One region of the Nocardioides sp. Bht2 genome, then DNA from elsewhere that is predicted to be linked to it. Evidence: predicted binding sites of a transcription regulator. Region 1 holds the regulator's gene; the other holds the start of a gene.

The links. The regulator LexA, encoded in region 1, represses DNA repair genes until DNA is damaged. The targets are predictions, from matches to a motif close to TCGAACANNTGTTCGA.
Region 2: ACLM5J_RS13390 (alpha-ketoglutarate-dependent dioxygenase AlkB) is a predicted target of LexA. The motif match lies at 3,975-3,990, and genes of this name have one in related genera.

Annotation. Positions count from the first base shown of each region.
Region 1 is NZ_JBLBWI010000001.1:199,371-207,545, reverse strand. It holds gene secD (protein translocase subunit SecD) at 1-1,153, shown strand, start outside; gene ACLM5J_RS01025 (ATP-dependent DNA helicase) at 1,244-3,226, shown strand; gene ACLM5J_RS01020 (AI-2E family transporter) at 3,282-4,553, shown strand; gene ACLM5J_RS01015 (hypothetical protein) at 4,590-6,083, opposite strand; gene lexA (transcriptional repressor LexA) at 6,161-6,886, opposite strand; gene ACLM5J_RS01005 (LysM peptidoglycan-binding domain-containing protein) at 7,012-7,353, opposite strand; gene ACLM5J_RS01000 (thrombospondin type 3 repeat-containing protein) at 7,578-8,175, opposite strand, start outside.
Region 2 is NZ_JBLBWI010000010.1:19,219-27,393, forward strand. It holds gene ACLM5J_RS13365 (MCE family protein) at 1-509, shown strand, start outside; gene ACLM5J_RS13370 (MlaD family protein) at 509-1,657, shown strand; gene ACLM5J_RS13375 (hypothetical protein) at 1,654-2,286, shown strand; gene ACLM5J_RS13380 (hypothetical protein) at 2,283-2,786, shown strand; gene ACLM5J_RS13385 (hypothetical protein) at 2,839-3,189, opposite strand; gene ACLM5J_RS13390 (alpha-ketoglutarate-dependent dioxygenase AlkB) at 3,254-3,916, opposite strand; gene ACLM5J_RS13395 (ABC transporter ATP-binding protein) at 4,125-4,892, shown strand; gene ACLM5J_RS13400 (ABC transporter permease) at 4,892-7,444, shown strand; gene ACLM5J_RS13405 (GntR family transcriptional regulator) at 7,572-8,175, shown strand, end outside.

The sequences.
Region 1 (8,175 bases):
CTCCAACGTCACCACCCTGTTGGCGGCGCTGCTGCTCTTCCTGCTCGCCAGCGGCCCGGTCAAGGGCTTCGGTGTCACCCTCTCCATCGGTGTGATCGCCTCGATGATCTCCGCGCTGGTGATCGCCCGCGTGCTGACCGAGATCGGCGTCGGCACCAAGGCGATCGCTCGACGTCCGGCGATCAGCGGTCTCGCCAACGTGGGTCGGACCCGCGTCTGGCTGATGCGCAAGAACCCGCAGATCGTGGTCAAGAAGAAGATCTGGCTCGGTATCGCCGGTGCCCTGGTTGTGGTCGCCCTGGCCGGTGTCTTCGGCAAGGGGCTCAACCTGGGCCTCGAGTTCACCGGTGGACGCACGCTGGTCTACAGCACCGACAACAAGATCACCGCTGACCAGGCCCGCGAACTCGTCGACGGGATCGGCATCTCCGAGGCTGTCGTCCAAGAGGTCAAGGGCAGCGACGGCTCCGAGCGGATCTCCGTGCGTGCCGGCCAGATCAGCGACGCGGAGGCCGCCGAGATCGAGGCTGCTCTCGACGACAAGGTCGGCGTCAAGGAGCGAATCTCCGACGACCGGATCGAAGCCAGCCTGGGTAAGGAGTTGAAGGAGAAGGCGCTGCTCGCCCTCTTCATCGCGCTCGCCGCCCAGATGCTCTACCTGGCGATCCGTTTCCACTGGACCTTCGCTCTCGCCGCGGTCCTCTCGATGGCGCACGACGTGCTCCTGGTGACCGGTATCTTCGCCTTCCTCGACAAGCCGATCGACGGCGTCTATCTGGCTGCGGCGCTGACCATCATCGGTATCTCCGTCAACGACACCGTGGTCGTCTTCGACCGGATCCGAGAACGTTGGCAGGGCACCAAGACCGGCACCTTCGACGAGGTCTCCAACACCGCGATCCTCGAGACGATGCCGCGCACGATCAACACCGGTCTGGGTGCCATGTTCATTCTGGCCGCGCTGGTCTTCATGTCGGGCGACTCGCTCACCGACTTCGCGCTGGCGATGCTGCTGGGTCTGATCATCGGTACCGCGTCCACGGTCTTCGTGGCTACCCCGCTGGCCAGCTACCTGCAGAAGTTCCAGGCCTTCCCTCGTGAGAAGAAGGAGAAGAAGGTCCGCGATCCCGAGGACTCGGGGGCCGTCGTCTAAGCGAGGGCACGTCTCCCCGACGGGGATGCGTACTGCGCGGCATCCGTCGGGGAGGCATGCCCATACGCCGGACCCCGCGGATAAGGTGCTCTGGTGCCTGACCCCGTGAAGACTCAAAGCGCCACCGCCTCGCTCCTTGCCGAGGCGGTGGCTGCGCTTGGGGGCCAAGAACGACTCGGCCAGGTCGAGATGGCCCAGGCCGTCTCTGACGCCTTCGACGCCGAGCAGCATCTGCTGGTCCAAGCCGGCACCGGTACCGGTAAGTCGCTCGGCTACCTGGTGCCATCGCTGCTCCACCCCGAGCGGGTGGTGATCGCGACCGCGACGCTGGCGCTGCAGCACCAACTGGTCGAGCGGGACATCCCGCGCCTGATCAACGCCGTCAAGCACCACCAGCAGCTCGACACGTCGTTCGCCGTGCTCAAGGGGCGCTCCAACTACGCCTGCCTGCACCGGGTTCGTGAGGGCGCTCCGGACGAGCAGGGTGCCCTGATCGAGGTCCCCACCGGCTCGATGGGGGCCGAGGTGGTCAAGCTCCGCGAGTGGGTCGAGGAGGAGGCCGAGTCCGGCGGCACCGGTGAACGCGACAACGCGCCGCGGCACACCGAGCGGGTATGGCGACAGGTCTCGGTCAGCGCGCGTGAATGCTTGGGCCGGACCCGCTGCGCCTACGGCGAGGAGTGCTTCGCCGAGCAGGCCCGGGACAAGGCCGCCAAGTCGAAGCTCGTGGTCACCAACCACTCGCTGCTCGCGATCGACGCCATCGAAGGTGTGCCGATGATTCCGGAGTACGACGCGGTGGTGATCGATGAGGCCCACGAGGTGACCCAGCGGATCACCCAGGCGGCGACCGACGAGATCAGCGTCGGCGACGTCGAGCGGGCGGCCCGGCGCGCGCAACGTCAGGTCGACGCGGCGGAGGCGGACTCGCTCGACGACGCTGCCGGCGTCCTGCATGAGGCGCTGGAGGCAGCCCCGGTGGGCCGGATCGATGTGATGCCGGAGCAGCTGCACGACGCGATCAGCCAGGTGCGCGACGCAGCCCGTCAGGTGCTCAGCTCGATCCCCAAGGAGAAGGACGGGGAGGTCGACGCGGCCCGCAACCAGGCCAAGGCGATGGTCCAGGACGTCTTCGACGTCGCCGAGCGGATGGCGAACAACTCCGACGCCGACGTGCTGTGGCGCAACGACCGCGAACCGAGCCGGGGCGGACCGCAGCTCTGTGTCGCGCCGCTCCAGGTGTGGAGCCAGATGCGGAACAAGCTGCTCACCGAGAAGACCGTGGTCTTCGCCTCGGCCACCTTGATGCTCGGCGGCAACTTCGAAGCGGTCGCCAGCTCGGTCGGCCTGATCGGTGCTGAGCGGGCCGAGGACACCTCAGTCGCCCGAGCCGGGGACCGGCTGCCGTGGCGCGGCATCGACGTGGGCTCGCCGTTCGACTACCCCAAGCAGGGCATCCTCTACGTCGCCAAGCACCTGCCGACGCCGGGCCGCGACGGTCTGGGCAAGGCGCAGCTCGACGAGATCGTGGAGTTGATCGACGCCGCCGACGGACGGGCACTCGGGCTCTTCTCCAGCCGTCGGGCCGCCGACGCCGCCGCCGAGGCGGTCCGCGAGCGGCTTCCGCACCTGACCACTCTGGCCCAGGGCGATGCCCAGCTGCCGGAGCTGACCCGTCAGTTCATCGACGATCCGCACACCGTGCTCTTCGGAACCTTGAGCCTGTGGCAGGGTCTCGACGTCCCGGGCGACACCTGTCAGCTGGTGATGATCGACCGGATCCCGTTCCCGCGGCCCGACGACCCGCTGATGTCGGCGCGCCAGCGGGCTGCGGACCAGGCGGGTGGCAACGGCTTCATGCAGGTCTCGGCCACCCACGCCGCGCTGCTGATGGCCCAAGGTGCGGGTCGCCTGATCCGGACCACCAGCGATAAAGGCGTCGTCGCGGTGCTCGATCCACGGCTGGCCACCGCCCGGTACGGAAGCTTCCTGCGCTCCAGTCTGCCGCCGATGTGGCCCACCGACGACCCGAAGCTGGTGCGCGCCGCGTTGAAGCGGCTGGCCGCCGGGTAGTGCCTGCGGGCGCGTGCGGCGTGGACTCTCTGGGCGCGGCTGACACAATGCCGTTGTGAACGAGGATCAGTTGGCCCCGGCCTCACCCGCCCCCGCAGCGCCCGCGACCAGTGCCGGCGAGGAACGCCGCGCCCGCCAGCGTGCGCAGCAGGAGTTCCGGCAACGCACTCAGGCGCGTGAGCAGACGATCGGGCGGGGGACCGCCTGGTTGGCGCGTTGGAGCCTGCGTCTGGTGCTGATCGTGCTCGGCCTGATCGTGCTCGGTCTGGTGATCCGGTACACCTGGAGCATCGTGCTCCCGGTGACCCTGGCGATGATCTTCACGACGGTGCTCCAGCCCCCGGCCTACTTCCTGGAACGCCACCTCAAGCTGCCGTCGGCGCTGGCTGCGGCCACCGTCATGCTCGGCTCGTTCTCGGTGATCGGTCTGCTGATCTACGTGATGGCGCCGTCGGTCGCCGACCAGTCCACGCAGCTCGCGGACGACGCCGTCAAGGGGATCAACCGGCTGAGCGACTGGCTCGCCGAGTCCGACCTCGGGGTCTCGGCCAACCAACTCGACGAGATGCTCACCTCGGCCGAGGAGAAGATCAAGGACAGCGCGGGCACCATCGCCTCGGGTGTCCTGGTCGGCGTCAACATGGCGACCAACATCGTGCTCAACCTGGTGCTAGCCCTGGTCCTGACCTTCCTCTTCATCAAGGACGGCCGCCGGTTCCTGCCCTGGATCAAGAACAACTCGGGCCCCACCGCCGGTCCGCACCTCTACGAGGTTGGCAATCGGATCTGGGCAACGCTGGGTGGCTTCATCCGGACCCAGGCTCTGGTCTCAGCGATCGACGCGGTCTTCATCTACATCGGTCTGATCGCGGTCGGCGTCCCATTGGCCTTCCCGCTCGCGGTGATCACCTTCTTCGCCGGCTTCATCCCGATCATCGGTGCGGTCAGTGCCGGTGCCCTGGCGGTCCTGATCGCCCTGGTCTCGGTCGGTCCGCTGAAGGCGCTGATCGTGTTGGCCGTGATCCTCGCGGTCCAGCAGTTGGAGGGCAACGTCCTCTCGCCGCTGCTCCAGTCGCGGTCGATGAACCTGCACGCTGCTGTGGTGCTGCTCTCGGTCACCCTGGGCAGTTCGCTCTTCGGCATCATCGGCGCCTTCCTGGCGGTGCCGGTGACCGCGATCGTCGCGGTGATACTGCGGTACCTCAATGAGCAGGTCGCGCTCAACTCCACCGACCCGGATCCGGTCGAGGAGGACCTTCAGGAGGGCGACGAGCTGGTCAATCCGCCTGACGAGATCCCCGAGGAAGCGCACTACCCGGAGGACTGAACCCAGCTCGGTGGCCGTGACGACGGCGCCGAGCCGTCAGCCCTTCACGCAGCGCCCGGTGGCGCGCACCGCGTAGGCGCCGAGGCTGCCGTAGTCGCTGTAGCCGGTGGTGAGCGGATCGCGGGCACCGACGCCGTCGACGGTGACGTACCAGGTTGCCTTGCCGCGGATGCCGTAGGTACCGCTGATCGAGGCGCTGAGCCCGGTAGCGGCGCCGCTGGACGGCGAACCGGGGTTCTTTGTGGTGGTCTTCGTCCTGCCGGCTCGGCGCAGCGACAGGGCCGCATCGAGGTTGGGGCCATTCGCCGCCGGGGTGACGCTGACCCGGAGCTTCGCGCGACACGTGGTGACGATCTTGAAGACGTCCCGATCCGCGCGCGTGGAGATCACCCCTGACGACGCCACCTTCCGGCGCAACCGCTCCACACCGCGGACGCCGTTGGGGTGATCGTCGCGCACCAGCGGCGCGCCGTTGCTGGTGATCAGCGCGATGTCGTCCTGATTACGGCTCGGGTTGTTGTACTCGCTGGCGCTCCATTGGGTCAGGTGGTTGAGCGACGAACCCATCAGCGGCGCCCAGATCCCATGGCCGGCGTAGTACTCCACCGCGCCGAAACCGAGCAGACCGCCGGCAGTGCCCTGGTGTTCAAGGCCCAACGTGTGACCGGCCTCGTGAGAGACCACGTCGGCGACCTGGCGAGGTGAGTTGTTCACCTCGGGGGAGAAGGCCCAGATGATCCGGGCGTGGTTGGCATCGGTACGGGGGAAGACCCCCAGCAACGCGACACCGGCACACCCGGGTCCGCCGCAGGTAGCGTTCCGAGCGGCCACGCTGCTGGTCACCACGGCGTGCACGCCGTAGCGCTGATCGGCGTTGCTCGTCCGGCTCAGGTCGCTGGCGGGCGGCCGGACGGTGGTCACATTGATGTTGAACGGGGCGTAGTCCTCAGCGACCCGCGCCCAGGCCTCACGGATCGCCTTCTGTTCACCCGCGGAGAAGCCGGGGGAGCCATCGGTGTCGTACCCGGCATAGGTGCCGCAGGGCAGCCCGTTGTCGTTCCACTCCGTGTTGCAGACCTCCTCGCCGTCGAAATCGAGGTAGAGGGTGCGCGGCGAGGATGGGCGCGAGCTCAGCGCGACCGCGGACCGCTTCGCTGCCGCCCGGGCCTGGGTGGTCGCCCAGCTGGCGTCGCTGGTCCTCCGAGTCACCTCACCGGAGGCTGTGGCGTTGCTCGACTCGAAGTCGGCGAAGGCGACTCGCCCGTTCTCGTGCAACCGCACCGTCGGGTCGTCGACGAGAAGGTCGCGGAGCTCGGAGACACTGGTGTCGGCGAGACGTGCCGCTTGGCGCAGCTCGTCGGCCTGGACGAGTTGCCCGCGGGCCGTCCGCAGTGGCTCGACGCGGTCGCCCGCGGCTGGGGCGCCCGGAGACAGGGCGCCCACTGTCGCCAGTGCGAGCAGCGCACCGCCCGCAGCGAGCCGTGCCCGTGGCCCGCGGCCGCGACGTTGTTGCAGGGGAGCGGTCGGCAAGCGTGAAGGCTGCATGCCCTGACAACGACAGATGCCCCACGGGGTTCCGTGAGGCATCGAGTCGCGAAGGAAGAACGTCAGAGGCGGCGCAGCACCGCGGTGACGATGCCGAGGATGCTGGCGTGGGTGCCGTCGATCGGGTCGTAGGCCTGGTTGTGCGGCATCAGCCACACCTCGCCGTCCTTCTTCTTCAACGTCTTCACCGTGGCCTCGCCGTCGATCAGTGCTGCCACGATCTCACCGTTGTTGGCGGTCGGCTGCTGACGGATCACCACGTAGTCGCCGTCGCAGATCGCGGCGTCGATCATCGAGTCGCCGGAGACCTCCAGGAGGAAGAGGGTGCCTTCGCCGACCAACGTCTTGGGAAGCGGGAAGATCTCTTCGACCCGCTCCTCGGCAAGGATCGGGCCACCGGCGGCGATCCGGCCCACGACAGGGACGTAGGCCGCAGCCGGAGCGGCGTCGCCGATCCCCGTCTCATCGATGATGCTCTCCTCGGCGGCACCGAGGACGGAGGCGGCTGCGGCGTTGCCGGGCTCGAAGACCTGGAGCGCCCGGGGCCGCTTCGGGTCGCGCTTGATGAACCCCTTGTTCTCCAGGACCTTGAGCTGGTGGGCCACCGAGGACGAGCTGGTCAGGCCGACCGTCTCGCCGATCTCCCGCATGCTCGGCGGGTAACCGAGCTTGTCGAGGGAGGCGCGGATCGTCTCCAGGATCCGCTGCTGGCGGGGTGTCAGTCCGGTGGCGTCCGGCGGCCCATCGGGCAGCTCGCTGACCTTGCGGGCGTCGTGGCGAGGAGTCATCAGTGGGTACTTGCCTTCCGCTTGGTCGTCCGTGCCCGAGTCCTTGGCACTGGCTTACTACTCTGCCTTAGAGGCGCCGGTACTCTCAAACAAATGTTCGAACTCGGCGTGTCGACCGGGGCTGGCTACTGGACCGGGATGTGCAGGGTCTGGCCGGCCTGCAGGGCCGAGGAGTCGAGCGCGTTGAGCTGCTTGATCGTCTGCACCATCTCGCGGACCTCGCCGTCGTCGGCGATCTCGGCCGCGATCGCCCAGAGGGTCTGGCCGTGGTCGACGCGGATCATCTCCGTTTGGGTGGGGGTGCCGCCCGCGGAGTTGGTCGCGACCGAGCTGGTGCCGAGTACGAGCGCTGCGGCCATCACCATCAAGCAGGCGGCAACGAAGACCACGATCCGTCCGCGCCGGGTGAGGCGAAGAGTGGGTCGCGAAGCAGCGATGCGGGGACCGGCGACGGTGATGGTGCTCATGGGAGACCTCCGGGGGGAAGTAGGTCGGTTGCTGTGTCAGACCGACCCTTTCGCCCACCTCCGACAGAATCCCTTCGTCGGAGCCAGTCGATCAGTTGTTCGATCGAACACAGGTACGAAGTTAGAGCATGTGTTCGAACGATGCAAGCATTTCGGGGAACAAATGTTCGAACGCCTCCGGGGTGGTCCCGGAGGCGTTCGAACGATGCGGTGCTGCTGCGGCGTCAGCGGACGGTGAAGCTCCGCGACCAGCGCTCGGTGCACTCCAGCTTGGCGGCACCCTTCGGCGAGTAGACCGGCGGGAGGTAGACCGTCAGCCTGCCGGTCTTCCCGCGCGGCAGGACGAAGCTGCCGTTCTTCTTCGTAGTGGTCTTGGAGACCTTCTTGTTGCCGCGGTAGACGACCACCGGCACCTTGCTCTGGCAGGCCGTCTTCGAGGTCGCGGCGACGACCTTGCCGACGAACGCCTTCTTGGACTTGTTGTACTTCGCCTTCAGGGTGCGCTTGACCTCAGGACAGCCGGAGAAGGTGTTCGCCTTGACGGTGGGGCACTTGTCGCCCGAGACGAGGCCGTCGCCGTCGCGGTCGGCGTCGCACGCGTCGCCGATCCCGTCCTTGTCCTGGTCGGCCTGGTTGGCGTTGGCGCGGGTCGGGCAGTTGTCCTTGTTGTTGAGGACGCCGTCGCCGTCCATGTCCGGGTCGCAAGCATCTCCGAGGCCGTCCCGGTCGAGGTTCGACTGGCTGGTGTTGGCCACCGTCGGGCAGTTGTCCCGAGTGTCCGCGACGCCATCCTTGTCGTAGTCGCAGTCGTAGGTCACGACC
Region 2 (8,175 bases), on a different contig from region 1:
CGCAGAAGGACATCATTGCGGACTTCAAGGCGTTGGAGCCGATCCTGGAACAGCTCGCCAAGGCCGGGACCGACCTGCCCAACGCGCTGCAGATCCTGCTCACCTACCCGTTCCCGGACTCCGTCCTGGAGGCGATCAAGGGTGACTATTTCAACGGCTTCGTGACGACGAACTTCCGCACTCCGGACAACTGCGGCGCCTTCGCCTGCGCCTGGCCGCAGCCCACCGACGGCTCCTTCGCGCGTGGCACTGCGAACCGAATGCAACCGGGGCTGAACTGGGACGACTACCCCGAGCTGACCGACCCCGGGCCGAAGCAGGGGAAGAAGAAGGACGGCGCCGCGACCCCCGCCGGACCGGCGCCCAGCCTGCTCACCCCGACCGACACGGCTCTGCCTGGGTTGCCGTCGCCGACGGTGATGATCTCGCCGACCGGTGAACCCAGCGCGTCGTCGCCCCCTTCGCATCCGACGCAACCGACCGAGACGGTCACGGGAGGTGGTGAGTAGTGCTCAGCCGCACTGTGCGCGTGAAGCTGACGGCGTTCGTCATCGTCGGGCTTCTCGCTACCTCGTACCTCGCCGTCAAGTACCTCGGCGTCGGCAGCTTCGGCGGCGACTACCGGGTCTCGGTCCAACTCCCCGAAGCGGGCGGTCTCTTCGAGAACGGTGAGGTCACCTACCGAGGCGTTCCGGTCGGACGGGTGGAGAGTCTGCGTGCCACCAGGGACGGCGTGAAGGTCGTGCTCCGGCTGGACGGCGGTGGGCCCGACATCCCCGCCGACGTTGACGTCGCGGTGGTCAACCGTTCCGCGATCGGCGAGCAGTACCTGCAGTTGGCCGGTGAGGACGGCGCCGACGATCTGCTCAAGAACGGCGACTGGATCGACGGCACCAACGCAGTGCTGCCGCCGCCGATGGACGACCTCCTCTTCAGCACCCGCAACTTCCTCAACTCGGTGCCGAAGGACGATCTGGCCACCGTGATCGACGAGGTCTACGAATGGACCCGCGACGGCGCCGAGCCGCTGCGCCAGCTGAACACCACCCTGTCGTCGTTCGCCGAGACCGCGCAGGCCAACTTCGTGGTCACCTCCTCGCTGATCCGGAACTCGGGCCAGGTGCTCGACACCCAACTCGCCTCCCAGGCCAGCATCAAGGCGTTCAGCCGCGACCTCGCGGTCTTCGCCAAGGCGATGGAGGAGTCCGACACGGAGATCCGGAAGCTGATCGAGAACACGCCTCAGGTGGCGCGCGAGTTCCAGAAGGTCATCCAGCAGGTCGGGGGGCCGCTGGGCGAACTGATGGCCAACCTCGTGACGCCGGCTCAGGTCTTCGGGGTCAACGCCGCCGGAGTCCGGAACTCGATGATCAACCTGCCGGACGCGATGAGCATCGGGTGGGCGGTCACCACCTCGCAGGGTCTGAACCTGGGTCTCGCCCAGACCTACTTCGATCCGGCCGCGTGCACCTCGGGCTACGGCGGTACCCAGCTCCGTCCCGGGGTGGAGACGTCGAAGGGTCAGCCGTTCAACACCATGGCCGGCTGTACGGCAGCGCCGTCGACGGGCACCGGTGTGCGTGGGACGAAGAGCCTGAAAACTCCTCGCGTCAATCTGCGTATGGCCGATGACCTGGGGCAGTTGATGGGACGATGACCCGCAACGAGGCTGATCGGGGGCTGATGGTGGACGACGCTGTGCGGGACGACGAAGGTGTGCGGGACGACGAACCGGTGCCGGGCAAGGAAACCGCGGGTGATGGCGGCGCTCCGACGTCGTCCACCTGGCTCCCCGGCTGGGCACCGTGGGGCCTGCTCGCGGTGAGCCTCGTCGTCCTGGTCCTCGGCGTCATGTTCTGGCGGGACGCCGAGCCTGACCCGGACGCGGCTCGGGCGGAACGGCGCGACGCGGTGATCGTGGCAGCGAGCAACAATCTCGCCGTCCTGCAGACCATGGACTACCAGAAGGTCGACGAGCACCTCGCCGCCTGGGAGGCGGCGACGACCGGCGTCCTCGGCGACCAGTTCGCCGATCAGGCAGACGAGAAGCGGCAGACCCTGATCGACAGTCAGGCGGTCAGCGTCGGCAAGGTGTTGAGTGTCGCCGTCACCGAACTCGGTGAGGACACCGCGACCGTGATCGCCTCGATCATCACCGAGGTCCGCGACTCCTCTGCTGAGGGTGGTGCCGTTGAGAAGCGCAACCGGTTCGCGGCCGATCTCGTCCGGGTCGACGGTAAGTGGCTGGTGGAGAACCTGAACACGGTGGGGGTGAACCTCAAATGACCTCTGTGCGTAAGTACGGCGTGCTGATCGTGGCGGTGATCTGCCTGCTTGCCGGCGTCGCCTTCTTCGGGCGCGGCTACGTCGTGAGCCGTGAGGACGCGCCGGACAACCAGGCGCTGATCGACGAGGCAGCGACAGAGCAGGTGATCAAGGAGGCGGCGATCGGGCTGGTCTCCGTCTTCAGCTACGACTTCGCGGATCCGGCGGCCAGCCAGGCCGCTGCCGACGACTTCCTCATCGGTGACGCGCGAGCCGAGTACGACACCTTGATGAAGACGCTGATGGAGCAGGCACCGGGGCAGGAGTTGGTGCTCAGCGCTGAGGTGTCGGCGACAGGTGCGAAGCGCGTCACCGACGACTCGGCGGAGCTCCTGGTCTTTCTCGACCAGCGGAGCCAGCGCTCCACCGACAAGGAGCTGACCGTCTCGGCGGCGATGGTGACCGTCGACCTGAAGCGGATCGGTGGCGCGTGGCGCGTGGAGCGGTTCGAGGTCCTGTAGTACTCGGGGCGGTAGCTCTCGAGACGCCGCGAGGCGTTGCCTCGGCGTCCGCTCAGGTGGCGCGGATGCCGAGGTCGCCGAGCGGGGCGACAACGGTGCCTGAGTCCTCGCAGACCCAGACCGGGTCCGGCCCGCCCAACTCGGGGTGGATGTAGAGGGCGTGGACGGCGTCGTCGCACCGCGGGCACAGCGGCCAGCGCCCGCGGTGCTCGAGCAGTTCGTCCTGGAGATCTTGAGCGACCAGACCGTCAAGGTACTGCCGACCGGCGGGCCACTGGTCCGACCACCAGCGGCGGTTGATCAAGATGTCCTCAAGGAGCGAAACAACCTCCGGCGATGCGCTGCCGGTGGCTTCGAGGTCGCGCATCACCAAGGCGCGTGCGGACAACAGGAAGTCGCTCATCTGGCCATTGTGGCGCGCTGGTGGTGAGCGGCTCCGTCGGCCCTGGGTGGGCCAGGGACGAAGTTCAGAAAACGCCCGCGGGCCGGAACTGGACCGAGACCCGCTGCCCGGCCTGGGCGACCTTCGGTACCGCATGCTCCCAGGTGCGCTGGCAGGAGCCGCCCATCACCAGCAGATCGCCGTGTCCCATGGTGAAACCGATCGTGCGGCCGCCGCCCCGGGGCCGCAGCGCCAGCTTCCGCGGATTGCCGAACGAGACGATGGCGACCACGGTGTCTTCGGTCCGGCCTCGGCCGATCGTGTCGCCGTGCCAGGCGACGGAGTCGTTGCCGTCGCGGTAGTTGCAGCAACCCGCCGTTGCGAACTCCTCGCCGAGCTCGGCGAGGTAGTGAGCACTCAGCGCCTCACGAGCCGCGGCCAGCGCCGGATGCGGGAGCTGGTCGCCGGCTGCATAGGTATGCAGCAACCTGGGGACATCGACCACCGAATCCCACATCGTGCGCCGCTCAGCGCGCCACGGGACCGCGGAGACCAGCGCCGCGAAGACGTCGTCCGCGGCCTGGAACCAGTTCGGTCGAACATCGACCCAGGCCCCGGCGCTCAGATGGGTTCGGCGGGTAGCGCTCAGCGAGGCCAGTGCGGCGCCCCCGGCTGTGTCATGCGACGTGCCACGGGCGGCAGGCTCCGGCGCCGCGACGGCGTCGAAGAGGGTGCTCTGCACTTCGATCCGACCCACCCCACGCTCCTCCCCGAACCGCCCGAACGCCTTCACGTTACATCTTCCATCGAACAATTGTTCGATAGACGCGCGCGCGTGGCGACGTCATGCGTTCCGTGGGAGCGCCTCCTCGCAACGTATGACGTCCCGCTGGGGGAAAGGAGTAAGGCCAGAAAAGGGGAGTGGCGCAGGTCACTTTTCCCCTAGGTTGGCCACCATGAGCACCCCGACCGCTGAGCCGGCCGCCCGCGTCGTGCAGTTGAGCAAGACCTACGGGGCCGGAGACGCGCTGGTCCGAGCCCTCGACAACGTCACCCTGGAGCTGGCTGCCGGGGAGTTCACCGCGGTGATGGGGCCCAGCGGATCGGGCAAGTCCACTCTCATGCACTGCTGCGCCGCGCTGGACACCGCGGACTCCGGGCAGGTCTACCTCGGCGACGTCGAGCTCAGCAGGCTCGGGGACCGGGAGCTCACTCGGCTCCGCCGCGATCAGATCGGCTTCATCTTCCAGTCGTTCAACCTGGTGCCCACGTTGACGGCGGAGGAGAACATCACGCTGCCGCTCAACATCGCCGGGAAGAAGCCCGAACCCGGGTGGTTCGACACGGTGATCGGCACTGTCGGGCTCGGCGACCGTCTTGCGCACAAGCCGAACCAGCTCTCCGGCGGACAGCAGCAACGGGTAGCGGTGGCCCGAGCGCTGGTGAGCAGGCCGGCGATCGTCTTCGCCGACGAACCCACCGGAAACCTCGACTCGCACTCCGGTGCCGAGGTCCTCAACCTGTTGCGCCGCAGCGTCGACGACTACGGCCAGACGATCGTGATGGTCACCCACGACCCGGTCGCTGCCGCCTACACCGACCGCGTGGTCTTCCTTGCGGACGGCCAGGTCGTCGACGAACTGCGTCAGCCCACCCGCGAACGGGTCCTGGAGATCATGACCGCGATGACGGCGCCGCGGCTCCGAGCCGACGAGGCGCGGTAATGCTGCGGGCCTCCCTCAAGAGCCTCCTCGGGCGCAAGCTGCGCCTCCTGATGAGCACCTTCGCGATCGTGCTCGGCGTCGGGTTCGTGACCGGGTCGCTCGTCTTCGGCGACACGCTCAACCGGTCGTTCACGGCGATCTTCGCCAGCACGGTCGGCGACGTCGTGGTCCGTCCGACCGGGGGCATCGCCGCCGACGGGACGCCGTCGGCGATCACCCTGCCGGCATCGCTGCGCAAGGAACTGCGGGCGGTCGACGGCGCCGCGCGGGTCGACGGCAACGTCACCGCACTCGGCGTCTATGTGATCGGCAAGGACGGCGACCCGATCGGCGGCAACGGCCCGCCCGCCATCGCCAGCAACTTCACCGACGCCCCGGCCGGTCACGGCCTGAAGGGGATCGAACTCCTACAGGGCCGACAGCCGGGCAGTATCGACGAGATCGCGCTGGACAAGGCGACCGCCGAGAAGGCGGGGTACCGGATCGGCGACACCGTTGAACTTGCCACCACGGCGGAGACTGCGTCGCTCAAGCCGCGCCTGGTCGGCATCCTCGGCTTCAGTGAAGGCGGGTCGCTGAACGGGGCCACCCTCACCGTCTTCGACACCGCAAGCGCCCAACAGCTCTTCCTCAACGGGGAGAAGGCGTTCAACGACTACTGGGTGACCGCGAAGCCCGGCGTCAGCCAACAGGAGCTGCGGGACCGGGTCGCGGCCGTCCTGCCCGACGGCGTCGAGGCCGTCACCGGTGACGACGCCGCCGACGAAGCGGCCACCGGCCTGCTCGACCAGATCGGGTTCCTGACCACCTTCCTGCTCATCTTCGCGGTGATCTCGCTGATCGTCGGGTCGTTCCTGATCGTCAACACCTTCTCGATCCTGGTCGCTCAACGCAGCCGGGAGCTCGCGCTGCTGCGCGCCCTGGGTGCGTCGCGCCGACAGGTGAAGGCGATGGTGCTCTTCGAGGCGTTCATCCTCGGCGTCGTCGGCTCGACCCTCGGCCTCGGCCTCGGCGTCCTGCTCTTCTTCGGGATTCGCCTCGGATTCGAGAAGTTCGGCCTCGACCTCGGCAGTACGCCGATGGTCTTCGAGCCGTTGACCGTCTTCCTCGCCTACGCGATCGGGATCGTGGTGACGATGGTCGCGGCCGCCATCCCGGCCTGGCGGACCGGGCGGATCGCGCCGATCGCAGCACTACGTGACGACGTCGCGTTGCCGGAGTCCAGCGTGCAACGTCGGCTGATCGGTGCGGTGATCGCGATCGGTCTCGGTGGGGTCGCTATCGCCGTCTCGCTCTTCGGTGATGTGCCGAACTCCGGTTACGTCCTGGGGCTGGGGGCGTTGGCGGTGCTGCTCGGTGTTGCGGCGGCCAGCCCGGTGCTGTCGCGGCCCTTGCTGCACGCCGCCGACCTGCTCTTCAGTCGGCTGTACGGGATGGTCGGGAAGCTGGCCGGCCAGAACTCGCTGCGCAATCCCCGGCGTACCGCGGCGACCGCCTCCGCGTTGATGATCGGGTTGACGCTCTGCACGTTGATGGCGATGCTCGGCTCCTCCGCGAAGGCCAGCGTCGACCGGGCGGTGGCCGAGAACTTCGTCGGCGACTACGTGATCTCCAACGTCTTCGGGGCGGCGTTCAGCCCCAGCATCGCCGACGAAGCGGCCAGCATCGACGGCGTCGAAGCGGTGACCCGGGTCCGGCTCCAGTTCGTGGAGAAGCCCGGCGGTGGCACCGCCGTCCTGCAGGGGATCGAACCCGACAGCATCGACGTCGGGGTGAAGGTCGAGATGGCGTCGGGGGCGACCGCCGAGGTGAAGAAGCCCGATGCGGTCCTGGTCTCCGAGAGTCAGGCGAAGGACGACAACCTGAAGCCGGGCGACACTCTGAAGATCGAGGTTCCCGCCGGGGAGGCGAGGCTGAGGGTCGCCGGGGTCTACCGCGACAACGAGCTCTTCGGTGACTCGTGGGTGGTCGGGCTGGAGGCGCTCAAGCAGATGGGCTTCCGGCCGGTCGACAACTACGTGATGATCCGGCTCGACGCCGGGGCGGACCGTACCCAGGTGCGGACGGCCCTCGATCGGCTCACCGAGCAACAGAAGCTGATCTCGGTCAAGGACCAGGAAGGGCTGGCTGACGAGGCGCGCGGACCGATCGACCGGATCCTGGCGTTGATCTACGGCCTGCTGGCCCTGGCGTTGTTGATCGCGGTGCTCGGCATCGTGAACACGCTGGCGTTGTCGGTGATCGAACGGACCCGGGAGATCGGGCTGCTCCGGGCGATCGGGCTCTCCCGACGGCAGTTGCGGCAGATGATCCGGCTGGAGTCGATCGTGATCTCCTTCCTCGGCGCGGTGCTCGGAGTGCTGCTCGGCCTGATCTTCGGGTACGTGCTGCTCAAGGACCTCGCCTCCCAGGGGCTCGAAGTGATCCAGGTGCCGTGGATCGCGATCGCTGCTTTCCTGGCGCTCTCCTTGGTGGTGGGTGTGCTCGCCGCGGTCTTCCCAGCTCGTCGTGCAGCCCGGCTCGACGTGCTTCAAGCGATCGCCACGGACTAAATACCGGCGCATTCGTGGACAGTGTCCGGAAGGTGTGGGACCAATAGGGCAAGGTTGATAGTCCGTCTGGGTCATATCGGGTCGGGAGACTCGCGGGTAGCGTCCGGCTACTTCTAGACTCGCCAACGTGAGCGATTTAGATGTACTGAGCAACGTGACGGGTCTCAAGCACGTCGCGGTGCGTGAGTACGTCCGCGACCTGATCGCCGGCGCCGAGGTCGGAGCACCCGCACCCTCCGAGCGCGAGCTCGTGCAGCGGTTCGGCGTCGCCCGGATGACGGTCCGTCAAGCGATCGACGCGCTGGTCGCCGAAGGTCTACTGGAGCGGATCCCCGGCAAGGGCACCTACGTGGCCCGCCCGCGGACCCGGGTCGGTGCCCTGCGTGGCTACACCGAGGAGATGCAGGCCCGCGGCATGCTCGCGGAGTCGCAGACGCTGATCGCCCGGATCGAGAAGGCCGGCCCCGGCATCGCCCGCGTGCTGAACCTGACCGAGGGCGACCCCGTCCTGCACTGGAAGCGGTTGCGTCGCGCCGACGCCCAGCCGATGTGCATCGAGGACGCCTTTCTCTCCGAGGTCCTGCTCCCCGGCTTCCTCCAGTCCGGCACCCCGACCAGCCTCTACGACGCACTCCGTCGCCGAGGCCTGCACCCGACCTGGGCCGAGGACTCCATCGCCGCTGACGTCGCCACCGGTGAAGAGGCCGAGATGCTCGAGATCGCCGTCGGCT